2 regions of the Streptomyces sp. NBC_00376 genome follow, and region 2 is predicted to be linked to the other one. Evidence: riboswitches for the same ligand, from Rfam matches in the RefSeq annotation. Region 2 holds a riboswitch; the other holds the start of a gene.
The links. A riboswitch is a leader RNA that binds a small molecule or an ion and turns the genes downstream of it on or off. The one in region 2 is predicted to bind glycine.

Region 1: linked by a shared signal. The riboswitch ahead of gcvT (glycine cleavage system aminomethyltransferase GcvT) and the one ahead of gcvP (aminomethyl-transferring glycine dehydrogenase) in region 2 are both predicted to bind glycine.

What each region holds. Positions count from the first base shown of each region.
Region 1 covers NZ_CP107960.1:2,682,977-2,690,669, reverse strand. The annotation lists gene glyA (serine hydroxymethyltransferase) at 140-1,399, opposite strand; gene gcvH (glycine cleavage system protein GcvH) at 1,420-1,797, opposite strand; gene gcvT (glycine cleavage system aminomethyltransferase GcvT) at 1,890-3,005, opposite strand; glycine riboswitch at 3,147-3,244, opposite strand; gene OG842_RS11845 (AAA family ATPase) at 3,404-4,096, shown strand; gene OG842_RS11840 (enhanced serine sensitivity protein SseB) at 4,191-4,961, shown strand; gene OG842_RS11835 (enhanced serine sensitivity protein SseB C-terminal domain-containing protein) at 5,142-5,921, shown strand; gene OG842_RS11830 (ABC transporter permease) at 6,360-7,364, shown strand; gene OG842_RS11825 (ABC transporter substrate-binding protein) at 7,460-7,693, shown strand, end outside.
Region 2 covers NZ_CP107960.1:7,453,402-7,461,094, forward strand. The annotation lists gene OG842_RS33530 (FHA domain-containing protein) at 111-899, shown strand; gene ftsR (transcriptional regulator FtsR) at 917-1,657, shown strand; gene OG842_RS33540 (bifunctional nuclease family protein) at 1,711-2,184, shown strand; gene OG842_RS33545 (MerR family transcriptional regulator) at 2,353-2,970, shown strand; gene OG842_RS33550 (DNA polymerase IV) at 3,027-4,511, shown strand; gene OG842_RS33555 (PRC-barrel domain-containing protein) at 4,436-4,804, opposite strand; glycine riboswitch at 4,918-5,014, shown strand; gene gcvP (aminomethyl-transferring glycine dehydrogenase) at 5,209-7,693, shown strand, end outside.

The DNA of each region.
Region 1 (7,693 bases), 4.8 Mb from region 2:
GGTTGGTAGACATCGTCGTCTGCCGGGTGGTGCGGTGCGGGCCGGGCGGCCCAGGGGGCGGGGCATGGGACGGGGCACCGCGCTCACAGTTCAGTGTGCGCGGTGCCCCGCCCCAACGTGTTACGAGAACCTGTCCGGACTACTTCAGGCCGGGGTACAGCGGGAACTTCTCGGCCAGCGCGATGACGCGGGCCTTCAGGGCGTCCGCGTCGTAGGACGGCTTGAGGGCGGCGGCGATGATCTCCGCGACCTCGGTGAAGTCCTCGGCCTGGAAGCCACGGGTCGCCAGGGCCGGCGTACCGATCCGCAGACCCGAGGTGACCATCGGCGGCCGCGGGTCGTTCGGGATGGCGTTCCGGTTGACCGTGATGCCCAGCTCGTGGAGCCGGTCCTCGGCCTGCTGACCGTCCAGCTCGGAGTTGCGCAGGTCGACGAGGACCAGGTGGACGTCCGTACCGCCGGACAGCACGGAGACACCCACCTCGGTGACGTCCGGCTGGACCAGGCGCTCGGCGAGGATGCGGGCGCCGTCCAGGGTGCGCTGCTGGCGCTCCTTGAACTCCTCGGTCGCCGCGACCTTGAACGAGACCGCCTTGGCAGCGATCACGTGCTCGAGCGGGCCGCCCTGCTGGCCGGGGAAGACCGCGGAGTTGATCTTCTTGGCGAGCTCCTGCGTCGACAGGATGACGCCACCGCGCGGACCGCCGAGGGTCTTGTGCGTGGTGGTCGTGACGACGTGGGCGTGCGGCACCGGGTTGGGGTGCAGCCCCGCGGCCACCAGGCCGGCGAAGTGCGCCATGTCGACCATCAGGTACGCGCCGACCTCGTCCGCGATGCGGCGGAAGGCGGCGAAGTCCAGCTGGCGCGGGTACGCGGACCAGCCGGCGACGATCAGCTTCGGCTTGGACTCCTTGGCCAGGCGCTCGACCTCGGCCATGTCCACGACGCCGGTCTCGTCGACGTGGTACGGGACCACGTTGTAGAGCTTGCCGGAGAAGTTGATCTTCATGCCGTGGGTCAGGTGACCGCCGTGGGCCAGGCTCAGGCCCATGATCGTGTCGCCCGGCTTGAGCAGCGCGAACATCGCGGCGGCGTTGGCCTGCGCACCGGAGTGTGGCTGGACGTTCGCGGCCTCGGCGCCGAACAGCGCCTTGATGCGGTCGATGGCGATCTGCTCGACGACGTCGACGTGCTCGCAGCCGCCGTAGTAGCGGCGGCCGGGGTAGCCCTCGGCGTACTTGTTGGTGAGGACGGAGCCCTGGGCCTCCATGACCGCGACCGGAGCAAAGTTCTCCGAGGCGATCATTTCGAGGGTGGACTGCTGACGGTGGAGCTCGGCGTCGACAGCGGCGGCGACGTCCGGGTCCAGCTCGTGGAGGGAGGAGTTGAGAAGCGACATCAGGTGGTCCCTTTGGGTCTTTAGTTGCCGGAGAACTCGGTGTACTCGTCGGCGGAGAGCAGGTCCTCCGGCTCCTCCGCGACGCGCACCTTGAACAGCCAGCCGCCTTCGAAGGGAGCGGAATTCACCAGCGACGGGTCGTCCACGACGTCCTGGTTCGCCTCGGTGACCTCGCCGGTCACCGGGGAGTACAGATCGCTGACCGACTTGGTCGACTCCAGCTCACCGCAGGTCTCGCCCGCGGTCACCGTGTCACCGACCGCGGGGAGCTGGGCGTAGACGACATCGCCGAGCGCGTTGGCCGCGTACTCGGTGATACCGATCGTGGCCACACCGTCCTCGACGGCCGACAGCCACTCGTGCTCCTTGCTGTAACGCAGCTGCTGGGGGTTGCTCATGACCTGAATTCTCCTGTACGCGGGGGAGTGCTGATGAACGGTGGTCTTACGGTGTGAGACGCGACTGCGTCACTTCTGCGGGAGCGACGACGTCACTTCTGGCGCTTGTAGAACGGCAGCGCCACGACCTCGTACGGCTCGTGGCTGCCCCGGATGTCCACTGCGACGCCCTCGGCGCCGGGCGTGGCGTGCGCGGCGTCGACGTACGCCATGGCGATCGGCCTGCCCAGGGTGGGCGAGGGGGCGCCCGAGGTGACCTCGCCGATGACCTGGCCGCCGGCGACCACGGAAAAACCGGCGCGCGGCACCCGGCGGCCCTCGGCGACGAGCCCGACGAGCTTGCGCGGCGGGGCGGTCTCGGCGCGCTCGGCGGCGGCTTCGAGGGCCTTGCGGCCGACGAAGTCGCCCTCCTTCTCGAACTTCACGACCCGGCCGAGACCGGCGTCGAACGGGGTGAGCTCCGTGGTCAGCTCGTGCCCGTACAGCGGCATGCCCGCCTCCAGGCGCAGCGTGTCGCGGCAGGAGAGCCCGCACGGGATCAGGCCGCGGGAGGCGCCCGCCTCGGTCAGCGCCTTCCACAGCTGCTCGGCGTGGGCGGGGGCGACGAACAGCTCGAAGCCGTCCTCGCCGGTGTAGCCGGTGCGGGCGATCAGCGCGGGGACACCGGCGACCGTGCCGGGCAGACCGGCGTAGTACTTCAGGCCGTCCAGGTCGGCGTCGGTGACGGAGGCCAGGATGGCGGGGGACTCCGGGCCCTGGACGGCGAGCAGCGCGTACGCGTCGCGGTCGTCGCGCACCTCGGCGTCGAAGCCCTCGGCGCGGGCCGTCAGCGCGTCCAGCACGATCTGGGCGTTGCCCGCGTTGGCGACGACCATGTACTCGGTCTCGCCCAGCCGGTAGACGATCAGGTCGTCCAGGATGCCGCCGTCCTCGGCGCAGATCATCGTGTAGCGGGCCCGGCCCACGGCGACGGTGCCGATGTTGCCGACCAGCGCGAAGTTCAGGAAGGCCGCGGCCTCGGGGCCGGTGACGGTGATCTCACCCATGTGCGACAGGTCGAAGAGACCGGCCTTCGTACGCACCGCGTTGTGCTCGTCGCGCTCGCTGGCGTACCGCAGCGGCATGTCCCAGCCCGCGAAGTCGGTCATGGTCGCGCCCAGCGAACGGTGCAGGGCATCGAGGGCGGTGAGGCGGGGGGCGGTGCTCATGGATATGACTCCCAGGGCATGACGACGAGGACGATCCCTCCCCATCTGTCATCGGAACCTGAGAGGTTCGCCGAGAGCCCCTGGAGGGGTTCGGCTTGCACCTTGGGTGGAGCCGCGAAGCGGCCCGCTTTTCAGATCTGCCTCATCCACGCGGTACGGGGCCTGAGAGATTCAAGGGAGGAACTTGCTCCTTCGGCGCCCGGCACGGGAAGTGACCGGAGCTCTCCCGCGCGGATTCAAGCGGCCTTTATGCAGTTGGCCGGGTCATCATCGCACGCATCGGGCCGGAGTGGGGCCCCGGTCCCCTGTGGGAAATCAGCGGCGTGGGCGGTTGTGTCGCATTACCTTTTCTTTACACTTCAGGGGCATACGTGGGGTGAGCCGACAGGGGGAGCGCGATGACGTTGCAGCGGTACGCGACGACCGCGGGGGTCGCGCACGGCGCGATGCCCGCACAGGCGGGGGCCCCGGCGAGGGCCGCGTCGGGCGCGCACGCGCCCGTGGTGCGGGATCTGCGGGAGCGGTCCGGGCGCAGTCCGCGCGGCCTGCGTTTCGCGGCGGGTGACGTGGTGGTGGTCTCCGGGCTGCCCGGCAGCGGCAAGTCGACGCTCATCCGGCGGGCGGTGACATCGGCGCACGCCATCGACTCCCAGGACACCCGTGACCGCTGGGCCCGGGTCATGCCGCGCTTACTCCCCTACGCCCTCTACCGTCCGCTCGTCCGCGCCGCCCACTACTGGGGGCTGTGGCGGGTGCTGCGTTCCGGGGAGTCCGCCGTCGTCCACGACTGCGGGACCCAGTCGTGGGTGCGCGGCTGGCTGGCCCGTGACGCCCGGCGCCGGGGCCGGGGCCTGCACCTCGTCCTGCTCGACGTGACGCCGCAGACCGCCAGGGAGGGCCAGCGCGAGCGCGGACGCGGCGTATCGGGATACGCCTTCGCCCGGCACCGCAGGGCGGTGGCCAGGCTGCTGCGGGCGACCGAGGCGGGCCTGCTGCCGCCCGGGTGCGCCTCGGCGGTGCTGCTGGACCGGGAGGCGGCGGGAAGGCTCGGCCGGATCGCGTTCGCGGACGGGCGGCCCGACAGCCTCTGAGGCCGGTGGCCGGTGGCCGGCGCCTCGGGGCCGGGGCGGCGACGGGGCCGGGCGTTAACCTTCTGCCGGAAAGCTTGGGCGAGAAGGGGAAGCAGTGGACGTTCCGGCACAGGTCCAGTCCCATCCGCAGGGCGGATGGCCGGCCAATGAGCTCGAAGAAGTGCTGATGGCCTCGGTGGGCAGCCCGGAGGCGGGCGGGCGGCTCGTCGAGGTGCTCGGCCGCAGCCAGGTCTGGGTGCCGCTGCCCAACGGCGGGGGACCCGACTCGGCGGCCCTGGACCTGCCGACGGTGGAGATCGAGGGCGCCGCGTACGTCCCCGTCTTCAGCTCCGAGCAGCAGTTCCTCGCCTGCGTCGGTACCCACATGTCCTTCACCGTCGCGCCCGCCCGCGACTTCGCCCGCGGACTGCCGCCGCAGCTCGGCATAGCCGTGAACCCGGGCGGCGCGGTCGGGATGCCGCTGCCGCCGCCCGCGGTGGCCGAGCTCTGCCGGGCCGGGCGCACCCCGCTGGACGGTCCGGCCAGCGGCGGCCGGGTCCGGCTGTACGAGCCGGACTGGAAGGAGGAGCCGGTCGACTTCCTCGCCGCGGCGGCCGGTGAGTTCGAGGAGAGCGGCGTCGTGCTCTCCGCCCGCCGGGCGCTGGCCAGCATCGAGGGCGGCGACCCGGTCCTCTTCATCGGCGTCGAGTTCTCCACCTGGGAGGGCGCCGGGCGCAATGCCCCGATGGACGCCCTCGGCCGCGCTCTGGGCCGGGTCGAGGTTCCCTGGCCGGTCAATCTCGTACTGCTCGATGTGGCACAGGACCCGGTCGGCGACTGGATGCGGGAGCGGATCCGCCCGTTCTATCAGCGAGCGGCCGTATAGGAGCGTCCCGGACAAGAGCGTCCCGGGCCGGTCCGGGGAACACCGTTTCGACCCATGACGTCAAGTCGGTGTCAGGACCGGCGCATAAGCTGGTTTCATGGCTGGTGTCTCGGCATCATGCCGCACCCGTGTGCCCGGGGCGGCGGGCCGACACAGTGGATCGAAGAGGGGCGGGACCAGGTGAGTGCGTCAGGCACCGCGGCGGCCGGGCAGGTCGAGCACATGCTGCGCCAAGTGACGCCCGGGCGCTACGACGCGTACGAGGCGCTGCTGCAGGCCCTCGCGAACGGCCGGATCTGGATGCTCCTCTGGCAGGGCCAGGCGGGTTCGCCCGACGCCCAGTACGGAAACATGGAGGTCGACGGCCTCGGCTACGCCCCCTGTGTGACCTCCGCCCAGGAGCTCTCGGTGAGCGGCTGGAACCGCGCCCACGAGCTGGTCGGCGGCCGGGACATCGCCCGCACACTCTTCCCCGACCGCTGGGGCATCTGGCTCAACCCGCACGCCCCGGGCGGCGGCGTGGGCATCCCCTGGCTGGACCTGCGCCGGATCGCCACCGGCCTCGACCGGATGCCCGCGGGCCCGCTCCGGCTCACCGAGCCGGCCATCGAGATCCCGCAGTTCTACGCCCTGCTCACGCAGAACGCCCACCACACCCCGGCGATCCGTTCGCTGCGCCGTGCCTGGGTGCAGCCCGCGCTCGGCGTCCCGTACCTCACCATCGGCCTCGATCTCTACGACACGAGCCCGCCCTCGGTGGACGCGGCGCGCGCGATGATGCAGCAGTCGGTCTCCGCCGTCCCGGAGGGGCTGCCCGTCTCCACCGTCGCGATGTCCGACGAGTACGACCCGGTGGCGATGTGGCTGCGCGCCAACGCCCGCCCGTTCTACGACCGTGAGGCGCACGCCCCGGCGGCCCCCGTCGCGGGCTACGGCTACCCGCCGCAGGGCGCGTACTGACCCGTCCGGGGCCACTCTGTCCCCGTCGTCCGGAATGCCCGCGTACGGTCCGGATTTCCGTAACGCGAAGGTAAGGCGCCAACTCCCCGAATGTGCACGTGCGTTCACCCGCCCGATGCCTCATCCGGCCGCCCATGTCCGAGATTTCCGTGCTCGGCATGTCTGGTGGTGAATGCGACGCTAATCCGCTCGCATGCCCTCTTCCTTATCAACTGACCTGTGTTCGGCGGGCGTTCACATCCGTCCGGATAACGGAACACCCCAGAGCGCATCACGGTTAGGCATCCATTCGTCTGTCGGTATGGCTACCAGTCGTAACGGCAATGAAGACTCCCGCAGCAAGGGCGTCTTGCCGCCTCTGCGTACGACTGACTGATCGCGCCGCCACAGCGGCCAGTTCGGCCCGGCCACCGCCGGTTGAGAGGGGTCCTTGCCACGATGACGGCACCACTGCACGAGCCGACCACGGAAGCGGATCCGGTCGCGACCGGCGGTCCCGCAGTCGACTCCGGGGTGAAGAAGGTCGAGGGACGGTCTCTCAAGCAGATCGCCTGGAACCGCCTGAAGCAGGACAAGGTCGCTCTGACGGGTGGCATCGTTGTCCTCGTCCTGGTCGTGGTGGCGGTCTTCGCGCCGCTGATCGTGAGCCTGCTCGGGCACCCGCCGAACGAGTTCCACCAGGACAAGCTCGACCCGCTGACCAATCTCCCCACGGGCAGCCTCGGCGGCATGAGTGGCGACTACCTGTTCGGCGTCGAGCCGAACAAGGGACGCGACGTCTTCAGCCGGATCGTCTACGGCGCCCGGATCTCGCTGCTCGTGGCCTTCCTGGCGGCCCTGGTCGCCGTCGCCCTCGGCACCCTCTTCGGGATCATCGCCGGATACTTCGGCGGCTGGGTGGACGCGGTGATCAGCCGCGTCATGGACGTGCTGCTCTCCTTCCCGCAGCTCCTCTTCATCATCTCCCTGGTCTCGGTCCTCCCCGACGATCTTCTCGGCCTCACCGGCAGCGGCGTCCGCATCGCCGTACTGGTCGCCGTCATCGGCTTCTTCGGCTGGCCGTACGTCGGACGCATCGTCCGCGGGCAGACTCTCTCGCTGCGCGAGCGCGAGTACGTGGAGGCGGCGCGCAGCCTCGGCGGCGGGCGGACACACATCCTCTTCCGCGAGCTGCTGCCCAACCTGGTGGCGCCGATCACCGTCTACGCGACGCTGATGATCCCCACCAACATCCTCACCGAGGCGGCCCTCAGCTTCCTCGGCGCCGGTGTCCGGCCGCCGACGGCCTCCTGGGGCGGAATGCTGCGGGACGCCCTGGAGACGTACGAGCACGACCCGATGTTCATGGTCTTCCCCGGCGTGACGATCTTCATCACCGTGCTGGCCTTCAACCTCTTCGGGGACGGGCTGCGCGACGCCCTGGACCCCAAGGGGACCCGATAGCCCACGACTTGCCCCTGCCGCATCGTCAGGTGGCTCTTCCCATGGTTCTCCGGCAAGCAACGGCCTGGGACCGCGATCTCGGAGGTTACGAGAAAATGTCCACAGTTACCTCGAAACGACGGCTCACCGCTGGTGCGGCCCTCGTGGTCGCGGCGCTGATGACCACCACGGCGTGCGGCGGCGGCGACAGCGACAGCGAAGGCGGCGGCAGCTCGAAGGGCGCCGGCTTCAACGCGGCGTTCAACAAGGTCGCCAACCCGTCCACCAAAAAGGGTGGAACGCTGAAGATGGTCGGCAAGCAGGACCTCGACTCCGCCGACCCCCAGCGT
Region 2 (7,693 bases):
AACTGTCGAGTGGATACGGACGTTGTGAGGATGTCCGGGTCGGCAGGTGTGTTCATTCAGGGTTCGTCCTGCCCCACGGGCGGGTCTATTTCGGTCAAGGGGAATCGCCCGTGAAGTTGTTTGGGAAGTTGTTCGGCAAGAGCGCTCGCGACGAGGCCGCTCGCCATCGCGCGCCGCGCCATGGCCAGGCGGAGGAGCAGGGCACGGAGCGCCCGCTCTTCCGTGATCAGGTGTCGGGTACTGGCAGTGACAATTCGGGAGTATCCGGCGCGTCGTCTGTTGACCCTGCCGGTCCCGGCCGCATAGGTTTCGGGGAATCGTCGACCTCGAGTTCGGGTGGAGAGTTCGCCCCCAGGCAGGAGGGTTCGTCCATGCCGGTCTGTACGAGGTGCGGGCATCGCAATGCCGAGGCCAGCCGTTTCTGCTCCAACTGCGGTGCTCCGCTGAGGGGCGGAGTTCCCGAGCGTGCCTCGGAGACGACGTCGACCATCTCCATCTCCGGTCTCGAGGCGTACGAGGCGGAGGCCACCGGGCAGACGGCTGTGCCGTCCCTCTCGCCCGAGGCTCAGGCCGCCGTGGACGCCCTTCCGCTCGGCTCGGCGCTCCTGGTGGTGCGTCGTGGTCCGAACTCCGGCAGCCGTTTCCTGCTGGACGGTGAGCTGACCACGGCCGGCCGCCACCCGCAGAGCGACATCTTCCTCGACGACGTGACGGTGTCGCGTCGGCACGTGGAGTTCCGCAGGAGCCCCGACGGAAGCTTCACGGTCGGGGACGTGGGCAGCCTCAACGGCACCTACGTCAACCGTGAGCGCATCGACTCCGTCGCCCTGTCCAATGGCGACGAAGTGCAGATCGGTAAGTACCGGCTGGTCTTCTACGCGAGCCAGCGCGGTATCTGACCCGTCAGGGAAGGTCCATGCTGAGAACACCGACGGGCGGTGCCGTGACCGGCACCGCCTCCGCCGACGACCGCCCGATGAGCATCGGCGCGGTGCTCCTGCGGCTGCGGGACGAGTTTCCCGAGGTCACGATCTCCAAGATTCGTTTCCTGGAGGCCGAAGGGCTCGTCGAGCCGCAGCGGACCCCTTCCGGCTATCGCAAGTTCCGCGGCGCCGATGTGGAGCGGCTGGCGCAGGTGCTGCGCATGCAGCGGGACCACTACCTCCCGCTGAAGGTCATCCGCGAACATCTGGATGCCCTCGCCCGTGGTGAACAGGCCGCCCTGCCTTCCGGGGGCGGCCCACGGGACCTGACCGTTGGCTGGGACGCGGAGCCCGGACGGGCCACCGCGGCCCGGATCGGCCGTGCGGAGCTGCTGGCGGCCGCCGAGGTCACCGAGAGCGACCTCGACGAGTGGGAGTCGTACGGACTGGTGGTTCCGACCGCCGAGGGCGGTTACGACGCCGAGATGGTGACCGTGGCCAGGCTTGTGGCGGATCTGGGCAGGTTCGGTCTGGAGCCGCGTCACCTGCGTGCCATGCGGGCCGCTGCGGATCGCGAGGTCGGGCTCATCGAGCAGGTGGTCGCACCCCTGCGGCGGCACCGGAATCCGCAGACCAGAGCCCATGCGGAGGCCACTGCGAAAGAACTCGCGGAGCTGTCCGTGAGGCTTCATTCGGCCCTGGTACAGAGCGCCCTGCACATCCGGCTCCACTGATCGCCAGGCTGCCCGACTACCCAAACCTGCCGGGCACGTCCTAGGGTTGCTGTGTGAACGAGCTCGACGTTGTGGGTGTCCGGGTGGAAATGCCCTCGAACCAACCGATCGTGCTCCTGCGTGAAGTGGGAGGCGACCGGTACCTCCCCATTTGGATCGGTCCTGGTGAGGCGACCGCGATCGCCTTCGCCCAGCAGGGCATGGCTCCGGCCAGGCCGCTGACCCATGATCTCTTCAAGGACGTGCTCGAGGCCGTCGGCCAGGAGCTCACCGAGGTCCGCATCACGGACCTACGGGAAGGGGTCTTCTACGCGGAGCTGGTCTTTGCCAGCGGGGTCGAGGTGAGCGCGCGGCCGTCCGACGCCATAGCGCTCGCGTTGCGCACCGGAACGCCGATCTATGGCAGTGACGGGGTGCTCGACGACGCAGGCATCGCCATCCCGGACGAGCAGGAGGACGAGGTGGAGAAATTCCGCGAGTTCCTCGATCAGATCTCCCCGGAGGATTTCGGCACCAACAGTCAGTGACCGTTCTTCGGGGTTGCCGTCAGCGCATCCGGCAAGCCTTTCCCGCTCGAGAGACACGGGAAACCACCCTCAGGGTGATTATCACTCGGCGTGCCGAGTGTGGCGATCGTTGACGCACCCCGAGTGACTGCCTACCTTCGAGATGGCAGGTCAAGGACGGAGGTCGGCGTGAGAAGCAGCGGCGACGGTACGGCAGCGGGTGGGCCGTATCCGCAGCAGGGGAGTACAGCCGACCACACCATCGTGCAACCGGTTCAACCGGCGGCGGTGGCGGGGGACGGAGTGGCTTCGGCCAACGACATCGGATATCGCGGGCCGACCGCCTGCGCGGCGGCCGGGATCACCTACCGGCAGCTCGACTACTGGGCGCGCACGGGGCTGGTGGAGCCGAGCGTGCGTCCGGCGTACGGCTCCGGCACACAGCGGCTCTACAGCTTCCGGGACGTCGTCCTGCTGAAGATTGTGAAGCGCTTCCTGGACACCGGCGTGGCACTCCAGAACATCCGCACCACGGTGCAGCATCTGCGGGCCCGCGGATTCCAGGACCTCGAGCGGATGACGCTGATGAGCGACGGGGCGACGGTCTACGAGTGCTCCTCGCCCGACGAGGTCGTCAGCCTGCTCCAGGGTGGCCAGGGGGTCTTCGGGATCGCGGTGGGTGTGGTGTGGCAGGACGTGGACGCCGCGCTCTCGCAGCTGCACGGCGAGCGGGTGGACACCGGCGAGACCCTCATCGGGAACAACCCCACCGACGAGCTCGCGCGGCGGCGCAACCGCGCCGGCTGACGCGGCCCGCGGTCCGGGCGCGGCGATTGTCAGTGCCGTAGGGCAGCATCGACGATGTGAGAGCCGCGCCCACCATCCTGCATCTGGACATGGATGCCTTCTACGCCTCCGCCGAGCAGGCGGCCAAGCCCAGCCTGCGCGGCAAGCCGGTCGTGGTGGGCGGGCTCGGGCCGCGCGGAGTCGTCGCCACCGCGTCGTACGAGGCCCGTCGCTTCGGGGTGCACTCGGCGATGCCCACGGCGCAGGCGCGGCGGCTGGCGCCCAACGCGGCCTATCTGGTGCCCCGCTTCCAGCTGTACCGGACCGTCAGCGACCAGGTGATGGAGCTGCTCGCCCGGCTCTCGCCGCTGGTGGAGCCGCTCAGCCTGGACGAGGCCTTCGTGGACCTGGAGGCCGGGGGGACGGCCGACGACGCGGCTTCGGCGCGGGAGATCGGTGAGCAGCTGCGTACGGCCATCAAGGCGGTCACTGGGCTCACCGGCTCGGTCGGGCTCGCCGGTTCCAAGATGCTTGCCAAGATCGCTTCGGAGGAGGCGAAGCCGGACGGCCTGCTGCTCATAGAGCCGGGCACGGAGCGGGCGCTGCTCGCACCCATGACGGTGCGGATCCTCCCCGGGGTCGGGCCGGCGACGGCGGATCATCTGCGCCGTGCGGGGATGACGACGGTCGACGACCTGGTCGAGGCGGGCGAGGACGAGCTCGTACGCCTGCTGGGGAAGGCGCACGGCGGCTCGCTGCACCGCATGGCGTTCGGGTACGACGACCGGCCGGTGGTCGCGGAGCGGGACGCCAAATCGGTGTCCGTCGAGGACACCTTCGACGCCGACCTGCATGACCGGGTGCGGATCAGGACGGAGGTCGAGCGGCTGGCCGACCGGTGCGTCCAGCGCTTGCGGGGCGCGGGGAGGTCCGGGCGCACCGTGGTGCTGAAGGTGCGCCGGTACGACTTCTCGACGCTCACGCGGTCCGAGACGCTCCGTGGGCCCACGGACGACCCCACGGTGGTCCGTGAGGCCGCCGCACGGCTCCTGGAGGCCGTTGACACCACCGGAGGCATCCGGCTCCTGGGAGTGGGCGTGACGGGGCTCGCCGACTACACCCAGGAGGATCTTTTCGCCCAGGCCGCCGGCGAGCGGAACGCGGCCGAGGAAGCCGCCGGTCAGTCGGCCGAGGACTCGGCGGAGGGGGCGGCACCGGCGGGGGACGACGGGGGCGGGCCGCCGGGCGATCCCCGGGCACCGGCCCCGGAGACCGCCGAGCAGCGCGCAGCTCGGCGCTGGCCCGCCGGACACGACGTGCACCACGGGACGTACGGCCATGGCTGGGTGCAGGGCAGTGGTGTCGGCCGGGTGACGGTGCGTTTCGAGGAGCCCGGGTCGGCGCCCGGCCGGGTGCGTACGTTCCGGATCGACGACCCGGAACTGCGGCCCGCCGATCCGCTGCCGTTGGTGAGGGACCCGGTGGACTACTCGTCCTGGCCGGCCAGCCTGCCGAAGTCCCTGTCCGGACCGATCTCCTCGGGCGGGGAGTCCAGACCGTAGTGCCGGTAGAGCTGGAGCTCCTGTTCCGGCGAGAGATGACGGCCTACACCGAAGTCCGGTGCGTCCTTGATGAGCGCACGGTCGAAGGGGATGCGGAGCGTGTCCTCCACGAATTCGCTGGGTTCCAGCGGGACGAACGCGTCCCGGCTGAAGAGTCCGGTACGTACGGCTGCCCACTCGGGCACACCGGTCGCGTCGTCGAGATACACCTCGTCCACGGTCCCGATCTTGGTGCCCTTGCGGTCGAACGCCTTGCGGCCGATCAGGCGGCGCGGATCGATGTCGCTCTGCACGGTCCCTCCCACTGGTCGCGGCTACTCCACAAGCACTACAAAAAGGCAGATCCGGGTGGTTGGCCACTCGAGAAATCAGCCACGAACCCCGCTGGTAGGCTGGTGATGGCTGCTGACCCCGTGCGGGAGAGTCCTCCGGAGTTGATCCGAAGGCGCCGAAGGAGCAAATCCTCCCCGGAATCTCTCAGGCCCCCGTACCGCACGGACGAGGTCACTCTGGAAAGCAGGGCGGGTTTCGTGCGGCCGAGTGCCGGTGCGATTCCCTTCCTCACCGACGGTGAAAGCCGGTACGCCGCAAGGCGCGCCGGTGAAGCTCTCAGGTTGAGATGACAGAGGGGGAGGCCGTTCGGGCACCCGCGCCGTGGTGCCCCTCGCAGGTCGTGACAGACCAGGAGGCCTCCACCATGACCCCCCGTCGCACTCCGCTCTCCCAGCTGGAGCAGGGCATTCCGTTCGAGCAGCGCCACATCGGTCCCGATGACGAGGCGCAGTCGAAGATGCTCGCCCAGGTCGGTTACGGCTCGCTGGACGAACTCACCGCTGCCGCGGTGCCCGATGTCATCAAGAGCGCCGAGGCGCTCGCACTGCCGTCCGCTCGCACCGAGGCCGAGGTCCTCGCCGAGCTGCGCGAGCTCGCGGACCGCAACCAGGTGCTGGCCCCGATGATCGGGCTCGGCTACTACGGCACCTTCACCCCGCCGGTGATCCTGCGCAACGTCATGGAGAACCCCGCCTGGTACACGGCCTACACGCCGTACCAGCCGGAGATCTCGCAGGGCCGCCTGGAGGCGCTGCTCAACTTCCAGACCATGGTCGCCGAGCTGACCGGGCTGCCCACCTCCGGTGCCTCGCTGCTCGACGAGGGCACCGCGGCCGCCGAGGCCATGGCGCTCTCCCGGCGCGTCGGCAAGGTGAAGGACGGTGTCTTCCTGGTCGACGCCGACGCCCTGCCGCAGACGGTCGCGGTCATAGAGACCCGCGCCGAGCCGACCGGTGTCGAGGTCGTCGTCGCCGACCTGTCCGAGGGCATCCCGGCGGAGCTCGCCGAGCGCGGTGTCTTCGGCGTGCTGGTGCAGTACCCGGGCGCCTCCGGAGCGGTCCGGGACATCAAGCCCGTCATCGATCAGGCCCACGAGCTGGGTGCGATCGTCACGGTCGCCGCCGACCTGCTCGCCCTGACCCTGCTCACCTCGCCCGGTGACCTGGGCGCGGACATCGCGATCGGTACCACGCAGCGCTTCGGTGTGCCGATGGGCTTCGGCGGACCGCACGCAGGATTCATGGCCGTGCGCGAGAAGTTCGCCCGCAGCCTTCCGGGCCGTCTCGTCGGTGTCTCCGTCGACGCGGACGGCAACAAGGCCTACCGGCTGGCCCTGCAGACCCGCGAGCAGCACATCCGCCGCGAGAAGGCCACCAGCAACATCTGTACCGCCCAGGTGCTGCTCGCCGTCATGGCCGGAATGTACGCGGTGTACCACGGCCCGGACGGGCTGCGGACGATCGCCCGGCGCACCCACCGCTACGCGACGATCCTGGCCGAGGGCCTGCGCGCCGCCGGGGTCGACGTCGTGACCGGCGCCTTCTTCGACACCCTCACCGTGCGCGTCCCGGGCGGGGCCGCGAAGACCGTCGCCGCCGCCCGTGAGCGCGGGGTCAACCTGCGGCTCGTCGACGCCGACCTGGTCTCCGTCGCCTGCGACGAGACCACCACGCGTACGCAGATCGCCGCAGTCTGGGCCGCCTTCGGCGCCGACGGGGACATCGAGGCGCTGGACGCCACCGTCGCCGACGCGCTTCCCGAGGCGCTGCTGCGCACCGACGAGATCCTCACCCACCCGGTCTTCCACCAGCACCGCTCCGAGACCGCGATGCTGCGCTACCTGCGCAAGCTCGCCGACCGCGACTACGCGCTGGACCGCGGCATGATCCCGCTCGGCTCCTGCACCATGAAGCTGAACGCGACCACCGAGATGGAGCCGGTCACCTGGCCCGAGTTCGGCGCGCTGCACCCCTTCGCACCGGCCGAGCAGGCGCAGGGCTTCCTCACCCTCATCCGCGAGCTGGAGGAGCGCCTCGCCGAGGTCACCGGCTACGACGCCGTCTCCATCCAGCCGAACGCGGGATCGCAGGGCGAGTTCGCGGGCCTGCTGGCCGTACGCGCGTACCACCGGGCCAACGGTGACGACCAGCGCACCGTCTGCCTCATCCCGTCCTCCGCGCACGGCACCAACGCGGCCAGCGCCGTCATGGCCGGCATGAAGGTCGTCGTGGTGAGGACCGCCGACGACGGCGAGGTGGACGTCGATGACCTGCGCGCCAAGATCGAGAAGCACCGCGACGAGCTCGCCGTACTCATGATCACGTACCCGTCGACGCACGGTGTGTTCGAGGAGCACGTCGCCGACATCTGCGCCGAGGTGCACGACGCCGGCGGTCAGGTGTACGTCGACGGCGCCAACCTCAACGCGCTGGTGGGCCTCGCGAAGCCGGGCCGCTTCGGCGGCGACGTCTCGCACCTGAACCTGCACAAGACCTTCTGCATCCCGCACGGCGGCGGCGGCCCCGGCGTCGGCCCGGTCGGGGTGCGCGCGCACCTCGCGCCGTACCTGCCGAACCACCCGCTGCAGCCCGCCGCGGGCCCCGAGACCGGGGTCGGACCGATCTCGGCCGCTCCGTGGGGTTCGGCCGGCATCCTGCCCATCTCCTGGGCGTACGTGCGGCTGATGGGCGGGGAGGGCCTGAAGCGGGCCACGCAGGTCGCCGTGCTCGCGGCCAACTACATCGCCAAGCGTCTGGAGCCGCACTACCCGATCCTGTACAACGGCCCGGCCGGTCTGGTCGCGCACGAGTGCATCGTGGACCTGCGGCCGATCTCCAAGGCCACCGGCG